Linked DNA regions of Kineosporia succinea. The protein of the gene in region 1 interacts with the protein of each later gene in a pairwise test. Links are inferred from orthologs where the notes say so. Each region holds a gene or a part of one and is shown on either strand. Other genes may lie near its edges.

Region 1 (6,750 bases):
GCGCTTCCACGTGGCCGAGGCCGGTGAGGGCCCGTTGGTCCTGCTGCTGCACGGCTTTCCGCAGTTCTGGTGGAGCTGGCGGCACCAGATCCCGGCCCTGGCCGAGGCCGGGTACCGCGCCGTGGCGCTCGACCTGCGCGGCTACGGCGCCTCGGACAAGCCCCCGCGTGGCTACGACACGATGACCTCGGCCACCGACATCGCCGGGGTCATCAAGGCCCTGGGCGAGACCCAGGCCGTGATCGTCGGGCAGGACTGGGGCGGGTGGCTGGCCTGGTCGATGCCGGGGCTGGCCCCCGAGCAGACCCGCGCCGTGGCCTCCCTGGCGATGGGGCACCCCCTGGTCATGCGGCGCGCGCTCACCCGCGACGCCCGTCAGCGCCGGGCCTGGCGCCGGGTGCTGGAGTTCCAGCTGCCGATGCGCCCGGAGCGCCGTCTCACCCGTGACGACCTGGTCGGCGACGTCCTGAACGACTGGTCGGCGGCCGGAGGCGACTTTCCCGACGAGGAGTGCCTCGACGTCTACCGCCGGGCCATCCGGGTGCCGTTCGTGGCCCACAGCGCGATGGAGTACTTCCGCTGGGCCCTGCGTTCACTGCCCCGCCGCGACGGCCGCCGCTTCACCACCTCGGTGGACGAGCCGATCACGGTGCCGACGCTGAGCCTGCACGGTGAGGACGACCCGTTCGTGCTGCTGCCGAGTGTGCTGGCCTCTCACCGGCAGGTGACCGGCCCGCTCACCTTCGAACTACTGCGCGGGGCCGGTCACTTCCTGCCCGAAGAGGCTCCGGACCGGGTCACCGACGCACTGCTGAACTGGCTGAAGGGCCTGTAGCCCTCAGCCGCTGGCGCAGGTGCCGGTGTCGACCCGCTGTGAGGAGGCGGCGCCGGCCTCGATCGCGTCGCGCGCCTCGTCCATCGTCAGGGCATAGCCGGTGTCGGCGTCGTCGAGCGACTTGGCGAAGACCACGCCAACGACGTTGCCGGACGGGTCGAGCACCGGGCCGCCGGAGTTGCCCGGGCGCACGTTGACGTAGAGCGAGTAGACCTCGCGCACCGCACCCTCGTTGCCGTAGATGTCTTCACCGCTGGCCTTCACGATCGAGCGGATCCGCGCCGGGGAGACCTTGAACGGCCCGTCGTTGGGGAAGCCGACGACGACCGCGTCGTCACCACGCTCGAGGTCGCCGGTCATCTGCAGCGGCGCCACGTTCAGCTTCGGCACCGACAGCACGGCCAGGTCGCGTGTGGGGTCGAACATCACCACGCGGGCGGCGTAGACCGTGCCCTTGCCCCCGACCTGCACCCGCGGCTCGGTGACCCCGGCCACCACGTGGGCGTTGGTGACGACCCGGTGCGGCGCGATCACCGCCCCGCTGCCCTCCTGGCCGCGGCCGCAGCTGTTGGCCTCGCCGGTGATCTTCACGACCGCCTTGCGGGCCTTGGCCACCGCCTGGCTGTTCGCGAGCGCCTCGTCGGGCGCGTCGACCGGGGAGATGTCCTCGGGCTCCACCCCGGCGAACACCCGGGGGAAGCTGCTCGAGCCGACGGCCTCGCGGAACCGGTCGGCCACGCCGATCATCTGGGTGGGGACGAGCCCGTCGATGGTGCGGATGACCTTGGATCCGGCGACCGTGCGGGACAGCGACTCGGACGGGCCGCCGCGCACCGCCCCGGCGACGAACCAGAGCACCAGGGCCACGGCCAGCACCCCGGCGGCCGCGCCGATCACGTGGTCGGCGAGCGCGACCGGGCCCTCGGGCACGGCCTGGCGGATGCGGCCGCCCAGCATGGAGCCGAGGAACTGCCCGGCCCAGGCGGTGAAGATGACGGCGAGCAGCGTGATGATCGAGCGCTGGGTGCCCGGCTCGAGGCCGGAGACCAGCTGCGGCACGACGAACATGGCCAGCACCGCGCCGCCGACGAACCCGCCGAGCGACAGCACTCCCACGACCAGCCCCTGCCGGAAGCCGGAGATCGCGTAGCCGAGCATGATCAGCACCAGGATGATGTCGATCACGACACGTCCACCTCGTCCGGCCCGGACACGTCCTGCACGTCCAGCCCTTGTTGTTCGGAAAGATCCCTGCGCAGTTCCTGACGCGCCGGCCGGTGCATCTGTTGCTCCGGAACCGGGAGTACACGTGTGGTGTCCCAGGGTTGCTCGAGCCCGGCCAGGTTCAGCATCCAGCTCAGCACCCCGGCGGTGAAGCCCCAGACGAAGAGCCCGGACGCCTCGAAGCCGGGGCCGCTGCGCCGGTCGCGGAGGCTGACCACGAACCGGTTGGCCGGGTCGGCCAGCTCGGCCAGCGGCACCCGCACGACCCGCTCGACCTCGGCCGGATCGCCCGGCACCAGGGCGGACGGGGTGTGCCACCAGCCGATCACCGGGGTGACCCGGAAGTTCGTGACGTGCAGGAAGAGCTCGGCGCACTCGGCCCGCACCAGCACCCCGGCCGGGTCGACGCCGGCCTCCTCGTGCGCCTCGCGCAGCGCGGCGGCGGCCGGCCCGGCGTCACCCGGGTCGATGCGGCCGCCCGGGAAGGCGACCTGCCCGGCGTGCGCGCGCAGTGTGGCGGCGCGCTGGGTGAGCAGCACGTCGGGGCCCTGGGGCCCCTCGCCGAACAGCGCCAGCACCGCGGAGTGCCGGGCGTCGGCGCCGGGCTCGATCATGCCCTCGAAGGCCCGGTTGTGCCGCGGGTCGGCGACCGCCGCGGCGAGCCGGTCGAGCCAGGGCGGGCAGGGCCCGGCCGCGACCGGGGCCGGACCGGCGGGACCGGCCGCGTCGGTGCGGGGGCTCACGCGGGGACCGGGGCGAAGGCCGAGTCGCGCAGCAGCTTGGCGGCCTTGGCCGGGTCGGTCTCCCCGGCGCCGAACGAGGGGCACAGGGCGGACACCGGGCAGGCGCCGCAGGCGGGCTTGCGGGCGTGGCAGGTGCGGCGGCCGTGGAAGATCAGCCGGTGGGACAGCATCGTCCAGTCTTTCTTCGGGAAGAGCGCGGCGATCTCGGCCTCGACCTGCACCGGGTCTTCGGAGGCGGTCCAGCCGAAGCGCCGCGACAGCCGGCCGAAGTGCGTGTCGACGGTGATGCCGGGGACCCCGAAGGCGTTGCCGAGCACGACGTTCGCCGTCTTGCGGCCCACGCCGGGCAGCTTGACCAGCTGCTCGAGCTTCTTCGGAACCTCGCCGTCGTGCTCCTCGACCAGGCGGGCACCGAGCTTGATCAGCGAGTCGGTCTTGGCCCGGAAGAAGCCGGTGGGGCGGATGATCTCTTCCATCTCGGCGCGGTCGGCGGCGGCGTAGTCGGCGGCCGTGCGGTATTTCGCGAACAGCGCCGGGGTGGTGAGGTTGACCCGCTTGTCGGTGCTCTGGGCGGACAGGATCGTGGCGACCAGCAGCTCGAGCGGGTCGGTGAAGTCGAGCTCGCAGTGCGCGTCGGGATAGCGCTCGGTCAGCAGCCGGTGGATCTTGCGGGCCCGGCGCGTCAGCGCGACCGGGCTCTCGACTACCTCGGCCTTCTGCCCGTTTCGCGGAGTCACGCGCTCAGCGTACGCGTCACCACCGACAATCCCGATCTCCGCGGGCAGCTGTGCAAAACCCGGCCCCGCTGTGACCGCTGTGAAAGCTACTGACGGGTCGGTCAGCTCCACCCGGTTGGTGGCTCAAGGCATCGCCGCAGGTCGCCCCGCATAACCCGATCCGCCGAACGACACCACCACCAGCGTCCTCCGGGAGTGTGAGCGGCCTGTGCCCACCTCAAGCGTCCCGGCGCCTCCGACGAACACTCATGCGTAACGCCGGCCCCACCGTCCCGGGGCCGGTCCGCAACTCGTACCGCCGCGCCACTGCGTTGTTCCGCAGCCGCCCGGGAGAGGAGAAGAGGTGGCCCTGGGCCTGACCGATCCACTCACCGCCCTGTCGTTCTCGGCGATGCCGGCCGACCAGCTCGCCGACTACCACCGGGCTCTGGTGGCAGCCCAGCGGGACGTCGATCACTGGCGGCGGCTGATCCTCGCCCGGATCGACCTGGCCGTCGCCTCCGTCGCCGATCTGGACGAGCCGCTCACCCCGCCCGGTCTCTACGGGACCGTGTGCAACCCGCCCGCCGGGCTGCGCCGGCTGATCGGCATCGCCCCCACCGACGTCCGCGCCGGGGAGGGTGCCCTGCTGATCCGCCTGCGCGGTGCCCTCGAGGAACTGACCCGCTACGAGAAGACCCTCGGGGCGGTGACCGGTGAGGCCGCGAGCATCCTCGCCTTCCGCGCCGGGGCCGGGGCGGTGGCCTGACCCCTGACCTGCCGGGACCGGCCGATCCGCATCCGGTCCCGGCGGGTCCACTTTTCCGGGCGGACCTGGACCCATCCGGCGGCCGAAGAGCTGCCGAAGGCTCCCCACCAGCTCGGCGACGGGCCCCGATTCCACAGCTCAGGGCCCTTTCCGCCATGATGGGGTGCAAGCATTCGGGACACGGCGCCAACAGGTGCGCACCGATGGCCACCCGGCCACGGAGTGCATCACCGGCGCACTGCGGGTGACCGTTCATCGGCCCCTGGTGTCACCGTGACCCGGAGGTGCGGCAAACTGCGTGCGGGTGGGGCATGATGCCTCACTGATGGAGGCCGTCGGAACTCGACGGCGTGTGAGGAGGAACAGGTGGACGACGACGTCGTTCGTCAGGCGCCACTGTTCGCAGCGCTGGACGACGAAGCCGCCGCGGCGCTGCGGGCCACGATGGCGCCCACCGACGTCGCCCGCGGCCAGGTGCTGTTCCACGAGGGCGACCCGGGCGACCGGTTGTACGTCATCGTGGAGGGCAAGGTGAAGCTCGGGCGCGCCTCCGGTGACGGCCGGGAGAACCTGCTGGCCGTCCTCGGCCCCGGCGAGATGTTCGGTGAGCTGTCCCTGTTCGACCCGGGGCCGCGCAACGCGACGGCGACCGCCGTGGCCGACACGTCGTTGATCGGGCTCGGCAACGACGACCTGGTCACCTGGCTGACAGGCCGTCCGGATGTCGCCCGGCAACTGTTGCGGGCCCTCGCCCGGCGCCTGCGCCGGACCAACGAGAACCTCGCCGACCTGGTCTTCTCCGACGTCCCCGGACGAGTGGCGAAGGCTCTGCTCGACCTGTCCGAGCGCTTCGGCCGGCCCACCGACGACGGTCTGCGGGTCGCCCACGACCTCACCCAGGAAGAGCTGGCCCAGCTGGTCGGCGCCTCCCGGGAGACGGTCAACAAGGCGCTCGCCGACTTCGCCTCGCGAGGCTGGCTTCGGCTCGAGGCCCGGGCCGTGGTGCTCATCGACGTGGAGCGCATGCGCCGTCGCGCGCGCTGACGCTTTTCGAACCGACGAAGTCCCGGCCGCCCTCGGCGGCCGGGACTTCTGGTTTGTCCTCACCCACCCACAAGAGGCGTGAGGACGACGTTCGCCAGTTCGCGCGTCATCAAGCAGTTTCGTGGGTGTCCAGATAGGTGAGCTGCGCCCGCACACTGAGTTCCGCGGCCGGCCAGAGCGCACGGTCGACGTCGGCATAGACCACCTCGACCACGTCGTGTGGCGTGCGGGCACCGGCCCGCACCGCGGATCGCACCTGGTCAAGACGCTGTCGCCGATGGGCCAGGTACCCGTCGACCACGAGCCCCGGCTGCTCGAGCACCGGGCCGTGCCCGGGCAGCAGCCGGTGCAGGCCCGCCGATCCGGTCAGCTCCCCCAGCCGCTCGAGGGAGTTCAGGTAGGCGTCGAGCCGCCCGTCCGGATACGCGACCACCGTGGTGCCGCGGCCCAGCACCGTGTCCCCGGTGAGCAGCGCCCGCGAGCCGGGCAGCAGGAACGACAGCGAGTCGGCGGTGTGGCCGGGCGTGCCCACCACCTCCAGCCGGAGGCCGTCGACCTCGATCACGTCCCCGTCGGTCAGTCCTTCCCCGCCGTGACGGTGGGCCGGGTCGAGCGCCCGCACCGGAGCCCCGGTCAGATCGGCGAAATGCCGGCCCGCCTCGGAATGATCGGCATGACCGTGAGTGAGCAGCGTCTGCACCACCCGCGCGCCTTTGTCGGCCACCACCTGCAGGACTGCCTGAAGGTGCGAATTCTCGTCGGGGCCCGGATCGATAACGACGGCCTCGGTCGAACCCGGCGCACAGAGAATCCAGGTGTTCGTGCCGTCCAGTGTCATCGGCCCGGGATTACCGGCGAGAACGCAGAATGCGTCCTCGCCCACCGCACCGCCGAGCCACGGAACGTTGCCAGGAGCCGGTTTCGGGCCCGACGATGGATTCGGGACGGTCGTGTCGTCCGGGGTATTCGGCACACCGGAATGCTACGTGCGGCCCCCTCGCCCCGGCGGAAGCACTAGGTGCGTAATTGCACGGGTGGCTGATGTTCGCCGCACCTTGGGTGAATGCCCATTCGGCCAAAGGCAGTACGGTGGTCACTGTTAGCGATCGACTCTATGACGGGGTGTCAAGGAGCGTTTGACTGAATCGCGGGTAGACGGCGCTCTGCCCGCCGACACGGGGATGACGATGGGGGCTCAGGACACTTTCACGATCGAGGAGTTGGCCACGGCGGCCGGGATGACACCGCGCAATGTGCGGGCCTACCGGACCAAGGGACTGCTCGCTCCACCGACACGGGTGGGCCGCACGTCCCGCTACCAGGAGTCCCACCTACGCCGGTTGCGTGACATCCGGCAGCTCCGGGACGCCGGGCTTCCTCTGAAGATGATCATCGACGCCGCGGCGCGGGGAGAGGACC
Region 2 (7,242 bases), 2.4 Mb from region 1 along the record:
CGGCGGCCGCCCGGGCCATGGCCCGGCCGCGCTCGCGCACCAGCACCATCGCCTGCTCGTCGGTGATCACCCCGGTGGCGGCGGCCGCGGTGATCTCACCGACGGAGTGGCCGGAGAACGCGCCGGCGCCGTGCGGACCGAGCAGCGGCAGCGCCAGGAGCCCGGCGGCCACGAGCAGCGGCTGCGCGACGGCGGTGTCCTGGATGGTGTCGGCGTCGGAGGTGGTGCCGTGCGCGACCAGGTCGATGTCCGCGACGGCCGACAGCCAGCCGAGGCGGTCGGCGGCGCCCGGCTCCTCGAGCCAGGGGCTCAGGAAGCCGGGGGTCTGTGAGCCCTGTCCGGGCGCGACGATGACGAGCACGTGCTTAACCATGCGCTGGATGCCTCGTCGGCGGAGGGCGTGGGACGTACGAAGGTTCGGGCAACGCCTTGGAGGGTTCCTACAAAGGTGTGCTGGCCGAAATCCGGTCAGGCCGGAGCATCGCCCACGCGACCTGCGATGATGGCAATGCGTAGAACGAAGGCCCCCCGAGCGTCCGTAGGGTCCCACCTAGTGATGTCACTCACGCGGCGCAGTCGGTACCGCACCGTGTTCGGGTGCACGAACAGGGCCCGGGCCGCCCCCTCGAGCGATCCGCCCAGCTCCACGTAGGTCCAGACGGTCTCCAGCAGATGGGCCGCGCCCTCGGTCAGCGGCCGGTAGGCCTGCTCGATCAGGGTGCGCCGGGCCTCCTCGTCACCGGTCAGGAGCCGTTCGGGCAGCAGGTCGTCGCTCTGCACCGGCCGCGGCGCCCCGGGCCAGGCCCGCGCCGCCGACAGCCCGGAGATCGCGGCCCGGGCCGAGCCCGCCGCCGCCATCAGCCCGTTCATCGCCGGTCCGATCACCAGCGGGCCCGGGCCGAAGTAGGGGGCCAGGTCGGGCACCAGCGCGGCCGGGTCCTCACCGTGGCCGAGGATCGCGACCAGCCGCTCGCCGTGGATGCCGACCAGTAGGTCGGCCCCGGCGTTGCGGGTGCTGCGGCGCAGGGCCTCCAGGTTCTCCTCAACCGGCTCGGGCGGCGCGGCCCCGGCCACCACGACCACCTTGGTGGCCGCGCCCCAGTTCAGCGCGGCCGCCCGGGAGCGCAGGTCCTCGCTCTCGGCGCCGCGCAGCACCGCGTCCACCACCAGGGCCTCGAGCCGCGCGTCCCACGACCCGCGTGACTCGGCCGCCCGGGCGTAGATCTCGGCGGCGGCGAAGGCGACGTCGCGGGAGTACCGCAGCACCGCCTCGCGCAGGTGGGGCTCGGCGCCGGGGGCGGCGATCGAGGGCACCTGCTCCTCCACCGCGTCCACCACCGTGCGCACCATGTCCAGGGCGTGCTGCAGCGACACCGACCGGGTCAGCTCGCGCGGGGCGGTGCCGAACACGTCGGCGGTGATCTCGACCCGCCGCGTGCCGGACGTCGGCCGGTCGGCGTACCAGGCGATGAAGGCCGAGATCGCGGCCTGCGCGATCAGCCCCAGCCAGGAACGGTCCTGCGCGCTCATCGCCCGGTACCAGGGCAGCGCGTCTTCCATCCGCCGCACGGCCTCGCCGGCGAGGACGCCCCGCGCCGCTCTCAGATTCGCGACGGTCGCCTCGTCCGCGGTCACCACACCGTCGACATTAGGGCACCCCGTGCCCCTGGCCTGCCGCGGCGTGCCCTCCGTCAAGGTGCTGCGGGCCCGGTAGTGCTCCGGTGGCAGCGGCGTACGCTGCGGGAACGGGCACGGCCCGGGCAGCACCGGTCGCCCCCGGTGGGCCCTACGCGTTAGGGTCGAGACGGTCCTACGTCACACAGGAGGCACTCAGAGGCAGCATCGGCGTCACCGAACGGTCACGCGAACGCGCTGTATCCCCGGTGGGGCGGCAGGACTCGATTCTGCACAACGAACGGCACGAACACAGCCAGCACACACAGCACCAGGACTGCACCGCAACTTGCCGAAAGGGGCGATATGTCAGCGCTGGATCGGCTGAAGCAGCGCTCGGCGGACGACTTCGCCGCGGGCGGCGGAGACCGGGCCGAACTCGCCGCCGCTCACTCCGTCGAGACCCCGGTCGAGCTCGGTGGTGGCGACCTGCACGCCACCGACGAAGACCGCAGCGAGGAAGAGTCGCTGCGCGCGCGGCTGGGCGAAGACCCCAACGATGTCGCCGCGTTCGACCGCCTGGCCGGGATCGTCGAGGCGATGGCCGCGGAGAACCACGAGGGCGGCGACCCGCAGCGCGCCGCGGAAGACTCTGTCTGGGCCCTGGCCGAGGAGGTCGCCCAGAACAACCGGGCCTGGTACCCGCTGATCCAGCTGGCCCGGCTCTCCATCGACGACGACCGGGAGACGGCCCTGCGCCGCCTGTCCACCGCCGCCGACCGGGACTCCGAGGGTGAGGCGCTGGCCCAGGGCCTCGCCATGCTGCGCGAGGCCGGCCACGCCACCGACGCCCTGAACCTCGGGGTCGGTCACTGGCGCCCTCGCGAGCACGTCATCTCCGCGGCCCGGGAGCTCATCCTGGCCGCGATCGAGACCGAGCGCACCGGTGAGGCCCGGCGGCACCTGGCCGCCCTGGGCGAGCATCCCGACCAGGCCGCCGTGCAGGCCCTGCGCGACGAGCTGGGCAGCAAGGTCGGCCCGGGTTCCACCCCTCCCACCGGCTCCATCGCGGTGGGCGGCGCGGGCGACATCTCGACGATCTTCTAGAGGCAACAGCACCAGCGACGGACGAAGGGCACCGGCGATCACGCCGGTGCCCTTCTCGCTGTGGCGGGGACGACCAGCCTGAGCCCCGGGGGAGGTGACGGATGCGCCGGACGTGACCGCCGCGTCCACCATGGAGAGCCCCCCAGGCCGAAGGGCCGCCGGGAGACAACCCGACGGCCCCTCGCGAACCGGACTCCTAGGAGTCGCCGCCCGCCTGACCGGTCGTGCCGGCCCGGACGTTCAGCAGGTCGTACTTGTCGATCGCCTGCTGCGGCAGCGCGGCGTCGACCTCACCACGTGCGGCCAGCATCTCGAGCACCCGCACCACCACCGACGGGCTGTCGATACCGAAGTACCGGCGGGCCGCCGCCCGGGTGTCGGACAGACCGAAGCCGTCGGCGCCCAGCGAGACGAACTCCTGCGGCACCCACTGCCGGATCTGGTCGGGAACGGCCCGCATGTAGTCGGTGACCGCCACGACCGGACCGGCCGCGTCCGCGAGCTTCTGCGTGACGTACGGCGTGCGCGCGGGCTCCGACGGGTGCAGGAACGCGTGGTTCTCCGCGTCCAGCGCGTCGCGCCGCAGCTCACTCCAGCTGGTCACACTCCAGACCGAGGCGGCGACGCCCCAGTCGTTCGCCAGCAGCTCCTGCGCCTCGAGCGCCCACGGCACCGAGACACCCGACGCCAGGATCTGGGCCTGGGGCCCGTCGGCCCGAACCGGCTGAGACAGCTGGTAGATGCCCTTGAGGATCCCCTCGACGTCCACCTCGGCCGGGGCCGGGGGCTGCACGATCGGCTCGTTGTAGACCGTGAGGTAGTAGAAGACGTCTTCCGGCGTCTCCCCGTACATCCGGCGCAGACCGTCGCGCATGATGTGCCCGATCTCGTACGCGTAGGCCGGGTCGTAGATCACGGCCGCCGGGTTGGTCGACGCCAGCAGCGGCGAGTGCCCGTCGGCGTGCTGCAGACCCTCACCGGTCAGCGTGGTGCGACCGGCCGTGGCGCCGATCAGGAAGCCCCGCGTCATCTGGTCGGCCGCCGCCCACAGGCTGTCGCCCGTGCGCTGGAACCCGAACATCGAGTAGAAGACGTAGATCGGCACCATCGGCTCGCCGTGCGTGGCGTACGAGGTACCGGCCGCCTGGAACGCCGCGACCGAACCGGCCTCGTTGATGCCGACGTGCAGGATCTGGCCCTTGACCGACTCGGTGTAGGCCAGCATGAGCTCGCGGTCGACCGACAGGTACTGCTGGCCGTGCGGGTTGTAGATCTTCGCCGTCGGGAAGAACGAGTCCATGCCGAACGTGCGCGCCTCGTCCGGGATGATCGGCACCACGCGCTGACCGAAGTCCTTGTCGCGCATCAGGTCCCGCAGGATCCGCACGAACGCCATGGTGGTGGCGACCTGCTGCTTGCCCGAGCCCTTGTTGGCACCCGCGTAGGCCTTGTCGTCGGGCAGCTTCAGCGTGCCCGCGGTGTGGCGGCGGGCCGGCACCGCCCCGCCCAGCTTCGAGCGCCGGTCCTTGATGTACCGGATGATCTCGTCGTTCTCGCCCGGGTGGTAGTACGGCGGCAGGTACTTGTCCGCCTCGAGCTGCGCGTCGGTGAACGGGATGCGCAGCCCGTCGCGGAAGAGCTTCAGGTCGTCGAGCGTGAGCTTCTTCATCTGGTGCGTGGCGTTGCGGCCCGCGAAGTGCGTACCCAGGCCGTAACCCTTGATGGTCTTGGCGAGGATCACGGTGGGCTGGCCGTTGTGCTCCATCGACGCCCGGTAGGCCGCGTAGACCTTGCGGTAGTCGTGGCCGCCGCGCTTGAGCTTCCACCAGATGTCGTCGTCGGACATCTTCTCGACCAGCTTCGCCGTGCGCGCGTCGCGCCCGAAGAAGTGCTCGCGGATGAACGCCCCGTCCTCGGCCCGGAAGGTCTGGTAGTCACCGTCGGGCGTGACGTTCATCAGGTTGACCAGCGCGTGGTCGCGGTCGGCGGCCAGCAGCGGGTCCCACTCGCGACCCCAGACGACCTTGATGACGTTCCAGCCGGCGCCGCGGAACTGCGCCTCGAGCTCCTGGATGATCTTGCCGTTGCCGCGCACCGGGCCGTCGAGGCGCTGCAGGTTGCAGTTCACCACGAAGGTCAGGTTGTCGAGCTCCTCCTGGGCGGCGACCTGCAGGAAGCCGCGGCTCTCGGGCTCGTCCATCTCACCGTCGCCGAGGAACGCCCAGACGTGCTGCTGCGACGTGTCCTTGATGCCCCGGTTGTGCAGGTACTTGTTGAACGACGCCTGGTAGACCGCGTTCATCGGGCCCAGGCCCATCGAGACGGTCGGGAACTCCCAGAAGTCGGGCATCAGCCGCGGGTGCGGGTACGACGACAGGCCGCCGGCCGGGTGCGACTTCTCCTGGCGGAACCCGTCGAGCTGGTCGGCGGAGAGCCGGCCCTCGAGGAAGGCGCGCGCGTAGACACCGGGGGAGGCGTGCCCCTGGAAGAAGACCGAGTCGCCGCCGCCCGGGTGGTCCTTGCCCCGGAAGAAGTGGTTGAAGCCCACTTCGTAGAGCGTCGCCGAGGACGCGTACGAGGAGATGTGGCCACCCACGCCGATGTCGGGACGCTGGGCGCGGTGAACCATGACCGCGGCGTTCCAGCGCATCCAGGCGCGCGCGGTGCGCTCCGCCTCCTCGTCACCCGGGAACCAGGGCTCGGCCTCCGGCGGGATGGTGTTGACGTAGTCGGTCGCCGTGAGGCTCGGCACACCGACACCGCGCTCGCGGGCGCGCTGGAGCAGCGACTGCATCAGGTAACGGGCACGCTGGCGGCCCTGACCGTCGATGGCGGCGTCGAGCGACGCGAGCCATTCGGCGGTCTCCTCAGGATCGATGTCGGGCAGCCGGCTCGGCAGCCCGTTGAGAATCGGGCCTGATGATTCTCGTCCGACCACGACGGTCCTCCTGGATTTAGGACAACGGGTTGTCACCACGCCGAACCCGGGCGGATCGCGACCGGGATCGTCTCTATCTTGGCTGACGGCGGGCGGGACTTCACAGGTACCCCGCCGTTCGTCACGCTGCGGCTGTGCTGCGGATCCCGTGCCCTCGAGGTCCAGTGTGCCCCTTCGGTACCGGTGCGGGTGAGCGGGGGGACGCGCTTGATCACGTTTTCGGCTCGGTGACACCGGCGTGTCGCCCCGGTTTCCCCGGTGTGTCGCGGGGTGGCCCGATTTTTCTCACAGTGGTGTGCGGTGGTGGTCGCCGACGGTGGACGCGTCGGCGGTCCCCTCCCGGTCCGGGGCGAATTCCGAAATCGGCGTGCGCGAGGGGCCTTCGTGCCCGATGCTCTTGGGAACCCGGTGCCGGGTTCGGATCGTCCTTTCGGCCGACCGAGTACCGCAACTTCACCGGCGCAGGCAAAAACACGATGCGCGAGGTGGCGGGGCGGTTGCGCGGCACTCCGCCTATGGAGTCCACTAGCCTGAACGCACCTGGTGAACGGTTGCATCGTCATCGGGTGAAGGAACGGGTGAAGGAACCTCGACACCAGGACCATGCAGTGAAGCGGGCGGGTCAGACGACTCGCCCGGAGAAGGAGCGGCCCTCACGGGCCGCCGGTGCCGCCACGTGGGAAAGCGTTGGCAGCGGAGGAGGTCAGTGAGGTGGGCGCGACCGCGGAGCCCGCGGCTGAGCAGTCCATGGCCGGCCGGCTAGGACTGAAGCCCGGTCAGTTCGTACAGGAATTCGGGTACGACGACGACACGGACGACGATCTGCGACTCGCAATCGAGACGCTGACGGGCAACGAACTGGCCGACGAAGACTCCCAGGATGTCGTCGACGCAGTTGTCTACTGGTGGCGCGACGAGGACGGAGACCTCGTCGACTCGCTGGTGGACGGACTGACGAACCTCGCCGAGGGCGGGGTGATCTGGCTGCTGACGCCGAAGGCGGGCCGAGACGGCCACGTCGAGCACAGTGAGATCGAGGAGGCCGCCCCGACCGCTGGCCTGCACGCCACCAGCACGATCAGCGTGTGCCAGGACTGGACCGGGACGCGTCTGGCCACCCCGAAGGCCGGGCGCCGCTGACCTGACCTCGGGCCGAAGGCTGGCGCGGGGCCCGGGAGGACCTGACAGACTGTGTCCCGCGTGCCAGGAAGATCCTGGCGCGCGGGACAGTCACGGTTTCCCCGGCTGTCCCGCAGGTCGGTCGTCGCTGGGAGGATCAGGCATGGCACTCGAGATCGGTGGGGCCGCTCCGGACTTCGCGCTGAAGAGTGAGCACGGCGAGGTGGTCCGGCTCTCCGACCTGCGCGGCGAGAAGAACGTGGCGCTCGTCTTCTACCCGTTCGCGTTCTCCGGCATCTGCACCGGTGAGCTGTGCGAGATCCGCGACAACCTGGCCGCCTTCGACGAGGGCTCGGTGCAGGTGCTCGCGATCTCCTGCGACCCGATGTACGCCCTGCGCACCTGGGCCGAGGCCGAGAAGTACCCGTTCCCGCTGCTGTCGGACTTCTGGCCGCACGGTGAGG

Evidence for each region.
Region 2: the proteins of nth (region 1) and aceE interact in binary tests that used the Escherichia coli proteins (3 or more experiments, as listed by UniProt). The link is inferred for Kineosporia succinea from one-to-one orthologs.

Annotation. Positions count from the first base shown.
Region 1 is NZ_JAUSQZ010000001.1:2,056,563-2,063,312, forward strand. What follows is about bases 1,670-4,511. They hold nth (endonuclease III), read right to left. Parts: upstream 3,540-4,511; coding sequence 2,799-3,539; downstream 1,670-2,798. Other genes in these bases: J2S57_RS09065 (MarP family serine protease), read right to left, coding at 1,670-2,020; J2S57_RS09070 (NUDIX hydrolase), read right to left, coding at 2,017-2,802; J2S57_RS09080 (hypothetical protein), read left to right, coding at 3,883-4,287. Outside these bases: J2S57_RS09060 (alpha/beta fold hydrolase), read left to right, coding at 1-835; more of J2S57_RS09065, read right to left, coding at 839-1,669; J2S57_RS09085 (Crp/Fnr family transcriptional regulator), read left to right, coding at 4,654-5,331; J2S57_RS09090 (MBL fold metallo-hydrolase), read right to left, coding at 5,441-6,214; J2S57_RS09095 (MerR family transcriptional regulator), read left to right, coding at 6,519-6,750. UniProt on the Escherichia coli protein: DNA repair enzyme that has both DNA N-glycosylase activity and AP-lyase activity. The DNA N-glycosylase activity releases various damaged pyrimidines from DNA by cleaving the N-glycosidic bond, leaving an AP (apurinic/apyrimidinic) site.
Region 2 is NZ_JAUSQZ010000001.1:4,481,013-4,488,254, forward strand. Bases 2,718-6,051 are described here. They hold aceE (pyruvate dehydrogenase (acetyl-transferring), homodimeric type), read right to left. Parts: upstream 5,660-6,051; coding sequence 2,918-5,659; downstream 2,718-2,917. Other genes in these bases: J2S57_RS19505 (hypothetical protein), read left to right, coding at 2,718-2,721. Outside these bases: J2S57_RS19495 (ACP S-malonyltransferase), read right to left, coding at 1-373; J2S57_RS19500 (PucR family transcriptional regulator), read right to left, coding at 469-1,638; more of J2S57_RS19505, read left to right, coding at 1,981-2,717; J2S57_RS19515 (DUF3052 domain-containing protein), read left to right, coding at 6,371-6,799; J2S57_RS19520 (peroxiredoxin), read left to right, coding at 6,942-7,242. UniProt on the Escherichia coli protein: Component of the pyruvate dehydrogenase (PDH) complex, that catalyzes the overall conversion of pyruvate to acetyl-CoA and CO(2).